3 regions of the Viridibacillus sp. FSL H8-0110 genome follow, and region 1 is predicted to be linked to each of the others. Evidence: riboswitches for the same ligand, from Rfam matches in the RefSeq annotation. Region 1 holds a riboswitch; each other region holds the start of a gene.

Region 1 (3,218 bases):
TTGTCCGCAAAATAAAAAAGGATAATGGTAAATATTTTGGGCCTTATCCGAATAGCTTTGCTGCAAATGAAACGAAAAAATTACTTGATCGCTTATATCCGCTAAGGAAATGCACAAATTTACCGAATCGAGTTTGCTTATACTATCATTTAGGACAATGTCTAGCTCCTTGTGTAAAAGAAGTTGAGAAAGAGCAATATCAAGAGATCATTCAAGGTATTACGAGTTTCCTAAATGGTGGGTACGGAGAAGTCAAAGAAGATTTAAATGCAAAAATGCTCGATGCAGCTGAAAAATTAGATTTCGAACGAGCAAAAGAATATCGAGATCAAATTTCACATATTGAAACTGTCATGGAACGTCAGAAGATTACGCTTACGGATTTAACGAATCGTGACGTTTTTGGTTATGCGGTTGATAAAGGTTGGATGTGTATCCAAGTATTCTTTGTAAGACAAGGAAAGTTGATTGAAAGAGATGTTTCGTTATTCCCTATTTATCGAGATCCTGAGGAAGAATTTTTAACATTTGTGGGGCGCTTTTATGAACAGGCAGAACATATCAAGCCAAAGGAAATCTTTATACCTTCTAATATTGAAGGAGACCTTCTAGCTACAGTACTTGATTTAAAAGTGACGATACCTCAAAGGGGAAAGAAAAAAGAGCTTGTTGATTTAGCGAGTAAAAATGCTCAAATTGCTATCTCTGAGAAGTTCCAGTTACTTGAGCGTCAAGAAAAAAGAACAATAGGTGCCTGCGAAGAATTGGGAAATGCGATGAATATTGCGATACCGCTTCGCATAGAATCATTTGATAACTCCCATATTTTTGGAGCGGACGCCGTCTCAGCGATGGTAGTTTTTATTGACGGTAAGCCTAGCAAAAAGGATTATCGAAAATATAAAATTCAAGTTGCAGCAAAGCACGACGATTACGGTGCAATGCGAGAAGTCATTCGCCGAAGATATACTCGTGTATTAAGAGATGGCTTACCTTTACCCGATTTAATCGTTATTGATGGTGGGAAAGGACAAATGGAAGTAGCAAGAGAAATCTTAGAAGATGAGCTTGGTTTAGATATTCCTATTGCAGGTTTGGCAAAAGATGATAAACACCAAACTTCTCAATTGCTGTATGGCTCGCCGCCAGAAATTATTCCGTTGAAGAGAACGAGTGAAGCGTTTTATCTTTTACAAAGAATTCAAGATGAAGTTCACCGTTTTGCTATTACCTTCCATCGCCAATTACATGAAAAGAATGCCATTACATCTGTTCTCGATGAAATTGAAGGAATTGGACCAAAAAGAAAGCAACAGCTTCTCAAACAATTTGGATCTGTTAAAAAAATTCGTGAGGCATCCTATGAAGAATTAGTAGCTGCGAATGTACCAAAAAAACTAGCTCAAACCATATTTACTTATTTTTCTGAAAAATAAATTGTAGTAATCTGAAAATTGTGTTAAGGTAACATTACTATTATAAATAATCACTATTTAGTGATGATAGAGGCGCGGATTTCAAGAGTAATCAGCAAGAGGATGAGTAGATCCTATGACTGCTGACGAAAGGGGAGGCCGCCGAAGTGATAAATTGACTATTTCCAATTTATTACTGGTTCTGCATTTAACAAGTGTAGAATTGTCAGATCCGTTTCGGTTCTGGAGGGCTATCTCACATGAATGTTCTTTTGAACGTGCATGCTACGAGGCGGCTTTTCACACTTAAACGTGTGAAAGGCTGCTTTTTTCATAAGATGTCATTGTGAATACGGTCGTCATAACAAATAAGGGAGAGGTTATGGGTGAGTTGTTTAGTTTTTAAATTTGGTGGTACATCAGTTGCAACGATTGAACGCGTATTGCATGTGGCAAAGCGCATTCAGAAAGAGAAAGAAAAGGGTTATGATATTGTCGTTGTTGTTTCAGCGATGGGCAAAACGACGGATAAGCTTGTAGAAATGGCACATGAAATTATGCCAAATCCATCGAAACGAGAAATGGATACGCTCTTAACAACAGGTGAGCAGGTGACTATCTCATTATTATCGATTGCATTACAAAGTTTAGGGTTATCAGCGCAGTCCTTCACTGGTTGGCAAGCTGGAATTTTAACGGAGGCAATTCCGAGTGATTCTCGCATTGTTGAAATTCAGTCTGGAAAGGTGCGAAGAACGTTGGATAAAGGCCATGTTGCAGTAGTTGCAGGCTTCCAAGGAATCGATAGTAATAACAATATTACAACCCTAGGTCGCGGAGGATCAGATACGACAGCAGTTGCTTTAGCTGCAGCATTAGGTGCTGAGCGCTGTGATATTTATACAGATGTTGATGGTGTGTACACTTCAGATCCACGTTATGTTCCTAAAGCTCGCAAACTACAAGAACTGTCATATGATGAAATGTTAGAATTAGCAAATTTAGGGGCAGGTGTCTTACATCCACGTGCCGTAGAGTTTGCAAAAAACTACAATATCCCATTAGCAGTTCGCTCTAGTTATGTAGAAGATGAAGGAACAATTATGAAGGAGGAAGTAGAAGTGGAAAAAGATTTAGTTGTACGTGGAGTAGCATTTATGTCAGATATTGTTCGAGTAACGGTAGGTTACGAGGGGAATTATAAAGGTTCTTTAGTCAATATTTTCACAGTTTTAGCTGATAATCATATTAACGTTGATATTATCGTTCAAACTATTCTCGAAGGGGTAGAGCCTTCAGTATCATTTACTATTACAAAAGAAAATTTAGCAGATACTGCTCGAGTCTTAGAAGTTAATAAATCTAAAATTGGTTATTGTCATGTGAATTATGAAGAGGACGTAGCTAAAGTATCGATTGTAGGTTCTGGTATGGTATCTAATCCTGGCGTAGCCGCAAAAATGTTCGATCGCTTACATAAAGAAAACATTACATTAAAAATGGTAAGTACTTCTGAAATTAAAATTTCTGTTGTCATTCCACAAGAGTCGATGTTGCTAACTGCAAACGCATTACATGATGAATTTGAATTGGCAGCTAGTCTAGCAATTCAAGTTTAATTAAATAAAATAAAAAGAAGCTGACTAGCCATCTTGAACAGATATTTAGTCAGCTTCTTTCTATAGTTGGTCTTTTAAATCCCATTTGACATGGAATCGTACAAGCCCACGCTTTGCTTTCTTTTCGTCGTAGCATTCTGTTAAGAAACCACTGATTTTCTCTTGTTGAGCTGCTAGGAAGCCA
Region 2 (3,218 bases), 3.3 Mb from region 1:
TTTACATATTACAGAGTCCTTTGTGAAGGATTTCGGCCGTGAAGTAATACAATTTAGTAATTTCTCTGAAATTGGCGAAGGAGAATATTTAGTAGTTTATGAAGCTATCGATAAAAAATTAAAACTCCCTTTACCTAATTCTGGTGCAGTTATAGAGATTAATTCATATGGCACTATTACAGCGGCTACAATATTCCAAGAATATTATCAACTTACATATCCAAAAGTGGAAGTAACAGAAGATGAAGCTAGAGAAATTTTATGTAAAGAGACATTAGTGGAATTAGGAATCGAAGAAAATGAAGAGCAAGGAGAATTTGAATTGGTTTATCAACCAATTCGAGATTATATAGGTGTTACTGTTGATGGGGAAGTTCAAAAAGCAAGTCAGTTGTTCAGTGAATCACAGCTTGAACAATTTGCTGTTACACCTGTCCAAGTGACGAAGGCATTACCAAAATTATTGGGTGCAACTGATCAATATGTATTACGTGAAGAAGAGGGTAATTTATATTGGTATGTTACGGAAGAGTTAGATGAAAAAGGTGAAGATGCAGAAGCTGTAATCGAAGTACTACATTTTGATGATGCAGGCGCTAACTATGAATCTAATGTGGAATGGGATACAGAAGCAAAGATTGAGTTACCTTTTGAGCAATTAAAAGACAATGCAATGCAATTTTTAGAGATTATTGCGGGTGACATACACCATAAATACATGCTTGAAGAACAATCTGTATTGAATGATGATACAGAAGAATTTGACGATGATTCGGATGATGATCTCTTCAATGTGGATGAATATGATGAAGACGAGCATGAAGACGAACATGAAGATGAACCAACAACTATGTTTACTTTTATCCCATTTTTCCAGGGATACAAATTAGACAAATACTCCGTTCTAATTGAGGTAGGTATACATACAGGAATTATTCGTTCATGTTTGTATAGCGCATTAAATATGGAGGCTATTCGAGGTGTGAATACTACACCAATGATTACATTAGAAGAAGCGGATACTATATATAAACAGAGTTTGCAGATGAAACTTTCACGTTTTGAAGAGATAGATGAAGATGATGAAATGACAATATACAGCTTAAATTACTCTATTAATGCACCTTCTGAAAATGGTGTAATTGATAAGATTAATGCTACGACAGGTGAAGTTACGTACGCTGGGTCAGATATTGTTAGAGGCTAAAAACTAGTTGTAAGAAAAAAGATAGTATTCTGAGTATTTTATAAAATGTGTGTTGACACTGAAAGTTCGTTACTGTAGACTGTGTACAATGATAATTGAATACAACCTCACTTGTTAATGGGTGAGGTAGAGGCGCGATATCTATTAGTCTTTAGTGGAGCTTGAGAAACTATGAAACTATTGAGAAGGAGATGTCGCCGAAGTTTGTAATACACTCGATGTTACTTGCTGGGTCTGTAGTTAATAACTGCAGGACTGTCTCAATGAACGTCCTAGTTCGTTGAGTTGAGCTATCTCATTTAGGGATAAGTAGAGGATTTAGGCTATTGTACAATGCGACCTGAGTTCATCTCAGGGCGCGTTTTTTATACGTACAATAGCCTTTTTTAGTATTTTGAAGAAAATTAAGGATATTATTTAGAGGGGGAGAATATAATATGAAAAAAACATGGGCAATTTTTTCTGCTATGACACTACTTGCTATTTTACTATTAGCTGGTTGTGGAACTAAAGATGCAGGTTCGGGATCAGGTGCATCTACTGAAGGGGAAACAAAAAAAGAAACATTCACAATTGGTATGGAAGCGGGATACCCTCCGTTTAACTGGACACAAAAGGATGATTCAAACGGCGGCGTGAAAATCTCTGGTAACGCAGAATATGCTGGCGGTTATGATGTTGAGATTGCAAAAAGAGTTGCAGAATCTTTAGGAAAAGAACTAGTAATCGTCAAAACAGAATGGGACGGTCTAGTACCTTCATTAACTTCAGGTAAAATTGATGCAATTATGGCGGGTATGTCTCCAACTGAAAAGCGTAAAAAGACAATTGATTTCACTGATAACTACTATACATCTAATTATGTAATGGTTGTTAAAAAGGGCAGTAAATACGAGAAAGCTAAATCAATCCAGGATTTTAGTGGTGCCAAAATTACAGGTCAATTAAATACAACACACTATGATGTAATAGATCAAATTACTGGTGTTAAAAAACAAGCTGCAATGGATAACTTCCCTGCAATGCGTGTAGCACTTGAATCAGGTGTGATTGATGGTTATGTATCTGAACGTCCAGAAGGTATTAGTTCTTCAGCTGCAAATGATAAATTTGTAATGGTTGAATTCACAGATGGCTTTAAAGCGTCTGAAGAAGATACAGCAATTGCTGTAGGTATTGAAAAAGATAGCGAATTAAAAGATAAAATTAATGAAGTTTTAAAAGGTATCTCTGAAGAAGAGCGTACAGAAATTATGGATAAAGCGATTGCAAACCAACCAGCTGCAAAATAATGTATGACGGATACCGGCTGCATATGAAGCAGTCGGTATTACTGCTTTTGAAGGAGGAACAGTATGAGTATTGATTGGATTATAAGTATAGCAACAGAAAACTGGGAAATGTTCCTTCGCGGGGCATGGATGACGTTATTAATTGCAACACTTGGTACTGTTTTCGGTGCAATCATTGGATTACTTATCGGTATTATTAATACGATTCCTAAACCTGAAAGAGGATTAAAAAGAATTGTATTAAAACTAATAAATATAATTCTTGGGATATACGTAGGATTTTTCCGAGGTACACCAATGATTGTTCAGGCAATGGTAGTTTTCTATGGTGCTGCCCAAGCATTTGGTGTAGATATGGACCGCACGTTTGCAGCAATTTTTATCGTTGCTATTAATACAGGAGCGTATATGGCTGAAATTGTACGTGGCGGTATTATCTCAGTAGATAAGGGCCAATTTGAAGCAGCTCAAGCGATTGGTATGAATCATTGGCAAACTATGATTCATGTAGTATTACCACAAGTTTTAAGGAATATTTTACCTGCAACAGGTAACCAATTTGTTATGAATATTAAAGATACATCAGTATTGAATGTAATTGGGGTTACAGAACTATACTTCCAAACAAAATCTGTTTCGGGGAATAATTTCAGATATTTCGAGTCATTCTTTGTAGCATGTATTTTATACTTAATCATGACATTCGTAGTGACGAAAAT
Region 3 (3,218 bases), 3.0 Mb from region 1:
ACCGTACCAATCGATATGGTCACCTGTGAATGCTGTATAGTTTTGACCAACAACAACAATTGCACAAAGTACAAAGGCAAAAATCGGACCGAACGGGAACCATTTTGCTTTATAAGGTAATTCGTTTAAATCGCGACCTTGTATGATATATGCTTTACGGAATCGGTAATGACTTACTGCGATCCCTAGCCAAGCCACAAACCCACACATACCTGAGGCATTTAGCAACCAAATATAGACAACACCATCACCGAAGAATGATGCAATGAATGATACACAAGCAACTAAACAAGTTGCTACTAGTGCTGCCATCGGAATACCGCGTTTGTTTAGTTTGGTAAACATTTTTGGTGCTTTACCGTCTTTAGCAAGCTCCCAAAGCATACGTGAAGATGCATATAAACCAGAGTTTCCTGAAGATAATATCGCCGTTAAAATGATCGCATTCATAACTGAAGCTGCAAACGCGATACCTGCATTTTCAAATACTAATGTGAACGGACTAACTGTAATATCACTACTAGCTAAACGTTCATCAGTAAATGGAATTAATAAGCCAATCGCTAAAATTGCTAAAATGTAGAATAAAAGGATACGCCAGAAAACTTGACGAACAGCTTTCGGAATATTTTTTCCTGGATCATCTGTTTCACCCGCAGTAATCCCAAGTAGCTCAGTTCCTTGGAATGAGAAACCTGCTGCTAAGAAAATACCGAACATTGCGAAAAAACCACCATGGAATGGACCATCTTCAATGAAGAAATTTTTGAATCCAACTGGGTCTTGTCCACCCATCAAACCAAATACCATCAAGAAACTAACGATGATAAAGACAACAATTGTAACGACTTTAATTAGTGAAAACCAATATTCACTTTCACCAAAGCTTTTAATCGATAAGACATTCAAAGTGAAGATGATTACTAAAAATCCTGCTGTCCAGACAAATGATGATACGTCTGGGAACCAAAATTTCATAATTAATGATACCGCTGCAATTTCTGCTGCGATCGTAATTGCCCAGTTATACCAGTAGTTCCAACCAAGAGCAAAGCCAAGCGCTGGGTCAACGAATTTAGATGCGTAAGTACTAAATGAACCTGATACAGGCATAAATGCTGCCATTTCCCCTAAACTTGTCATTAAAAAGAACACCATAATACCAATTAAAGAATATGCTAATAACGCTCCACCTGGACCCGCTTCGTGGATAGCTCCACCACTTGCTAAGAACAGCCCTGTACCGATTGTTCCTCCAAGTGAAATCATCGTCACGTGACGACTTTTCAATCCTCTATTAAGACCTTGCGTTTCTACGCTTTGGCCATTATTTTTATTACTCATTAAGAATCTCCTCTTTCCATTTTTCATTGCAAGAAGGTTAACTTGATGTCATAAAAAATACCATCACAAGGAATATGCGATGGTATCGAAATATGCCCATCAACCTTGATAAAGATAGCTCAACACGCCTGCTAAGACGTGACAGTTCTGCACCTTTCGGCAACAGCCCCAATGATTATAAGAAAAAGCTTATAATCACTTCGGCGATATTCCCTTTCAAATAGAATCCCCGACGCTTTTCGTCTCATCCATTTTACTTTTTAATACCGCGACCTCTACCTCATCGAATGGATGAGGCATTGCAATATATTAATTTAATATGTCCCCATTATAATACAAGAGTGTTCTATATTCAAGATGTAAATTATCTTGAATATTAGAACAATTTAAGTTAATTTTTGTTAAGACTTCAGAATATAACTTTTGCATCACTCGGTAGCGTTTGAATATGTTTTAAGTAATTGAGCACTATCACACTTTCTCCATAACCTTGGAATGAAAGCATGCTAGCAACATTTGTTGCTGTATTTTGGAATAAATCACACATAGTAAATAGTGCTTGCCATGCTGAATCATAGCTAGCATTATTATATGTTGCGAGTAACTGCTCCCACACCTTTTTTGGTAACAGGTACTCTAGGTCCTTGCCATTTTTACCAACGCTTTTAGAAAAGTCTGTTTGCACTCCGACTTGCCAAGAAAGCATTTGAATCAGCATTTCACGCGTATTATTAAAATGTGCTTGTGCATAGAGCATTTCTTTTCTCCATAAACCTTTCGCAATATATGTAGAAACCCACCAAAATTCATTACAACAATCCTTATAATGTTCTTCTGTCGGGCATTGCACCCAATAATTCACATCCGTTGGTGAAGGGAGTTTAGGAAGTGACCCATCTTTATCTAACAAGATTGTGGTTAAACTATCTTCCTTACAATATTCTTCTTGTTCTTCGACAGGGATAAGCATCAAATCAATTCGGTTTCCATCCGAAAATTGCATCAAGTATGTATAGCGCCCACCAAGTTCAGGAGGAAACAACACCATATCTTCTGGCGTTTGCATAATGATTCTCTCTCCAAAAATATTTACCCAATAAGGGGTGTTAGTAAATGATTTGATATCCGTCACAATATAAACGATATCAAAATCTTGAAAGGGATCCTTTTTCACATTCATATTTGTTCTTGAACCATTCATACAAACCGCGCGTACGCGATCATCATTTTTCGCTATATCTAGGATTAAATCCATCATTTGCTGCGCTGTTCTCATCATCAATACCCCCGTATTAAATTGGTGATTTTATTTTGAGCCATCTTATTATAATTATCAATTTTCTTTGATATAATTAACCTTTGTCAATTAGTAGGTTTAAAATATTATAAGATTTATAAATATATATAATAGGAGGAGTTACAATTGGCAACAAATAAAGCTGTTCAAAATGGCAACAAGCTAAAATGGAATCGTAAAGTTTGGCTACTTGTAATTGGGATTATTTTCATTGCTTCTACATTACGTGCTCCTTTAACTTCTGTAGGTCCAATTATCTCATTCATTCGTGATGGTCTTCATATTTCAAATGTATTAGCAGGATTTATCACAACGATCCCTTTGCTTGCTTTTGCTGCTATTTCACCATTAGCGCCAAAATTTTCAAAGCGCTTTGGCATAGAACGTACTTTACTATTCTCAACAGCATTACTTGCTGTAGGGATTCTTACTCGATCATTAGGTACCACATCCACACTGTTATTAGGTACTTCTCTAATCGGTGTAGCAATTGCTTTTGGAAATGTACTGTTACCAAGTTTGATTAAATTAAAATTCCCTTTACAAGTTGGGTTACTAACAGGAATTTTCACTGTTT

Evidence for each region. Region 1 has a riboswitch for lysine ahead of MHH98_RS05215 (aspartate kinase). Riboswitches for the same ligand answer to the same signal wherever they lie in the genome.
Region 2: another riboswitch for lysine. It lies ahead of MHH98_RS21645 (transporter substrate-binding domain-containing protein); the one in region 1 lies ahead of MHH98_RS05215 (aspartate kinase).
Region 3: another riboswitch for lysine. It lies ahead of MHH98_RS20285 (amino acid permease); the one in region 1 lies ahead of MHH98_RS05215 (aspartate kinase).

The regions. Positions count from the first base shown of each region.
Region 1 is NZ_JBBOPJ010000001.1:1,054,036-1,057,253, forward strand. Features, by position in the region: gene uvrC (excinuclease ABC subunit UvrC) at 1-1,436, shown strand, start outside; lysine riboswitch at 1,496-1,677, shown strand; gene MHH98_RS05215 (aspartate kinase) at 1,802-3,034, shown strand; gene MHH98_RS05220 (YslB family protein) at 3,095-3,218, opposite strand, start outside.
Region 2 is NZ_JBBOPJ010000001.1:4,368,285-4,371,502, reverse strand. Features, by position in the region: gene MHH98_RS21650 (hypothetical protein) at 1-1,207, shown strand, start outside; lysine riboswitch at 1,327-1,508, shown strand; gene MHH98_RS21645 (transporter substrate-binding domain-containing protein) at 1,645-2,499, shown strand; gene MHH98_RS21640 (amino acid ABC transporter permease) at 2,563-3,218, shown strand, end outside.
Region 3 is NZ_JBBOPJ010000001.1:4,097,730-4,100,947, forward strand. Features, by position in the region: gene MHH98_RS20285 (amino acid permease) at 1-1,344, opposite strand, end outside; lysine riboswitch at 1,452-1,630, opposite strand; gene MHH98_RS20290 (aminoglycoside 6-adenylyltransferase) at 1,754-2,620, opposite strand; gene MHH98_RS20295 (CynX/NimT family MFS transporter) at 2,768-3,218, shown strand, end outside.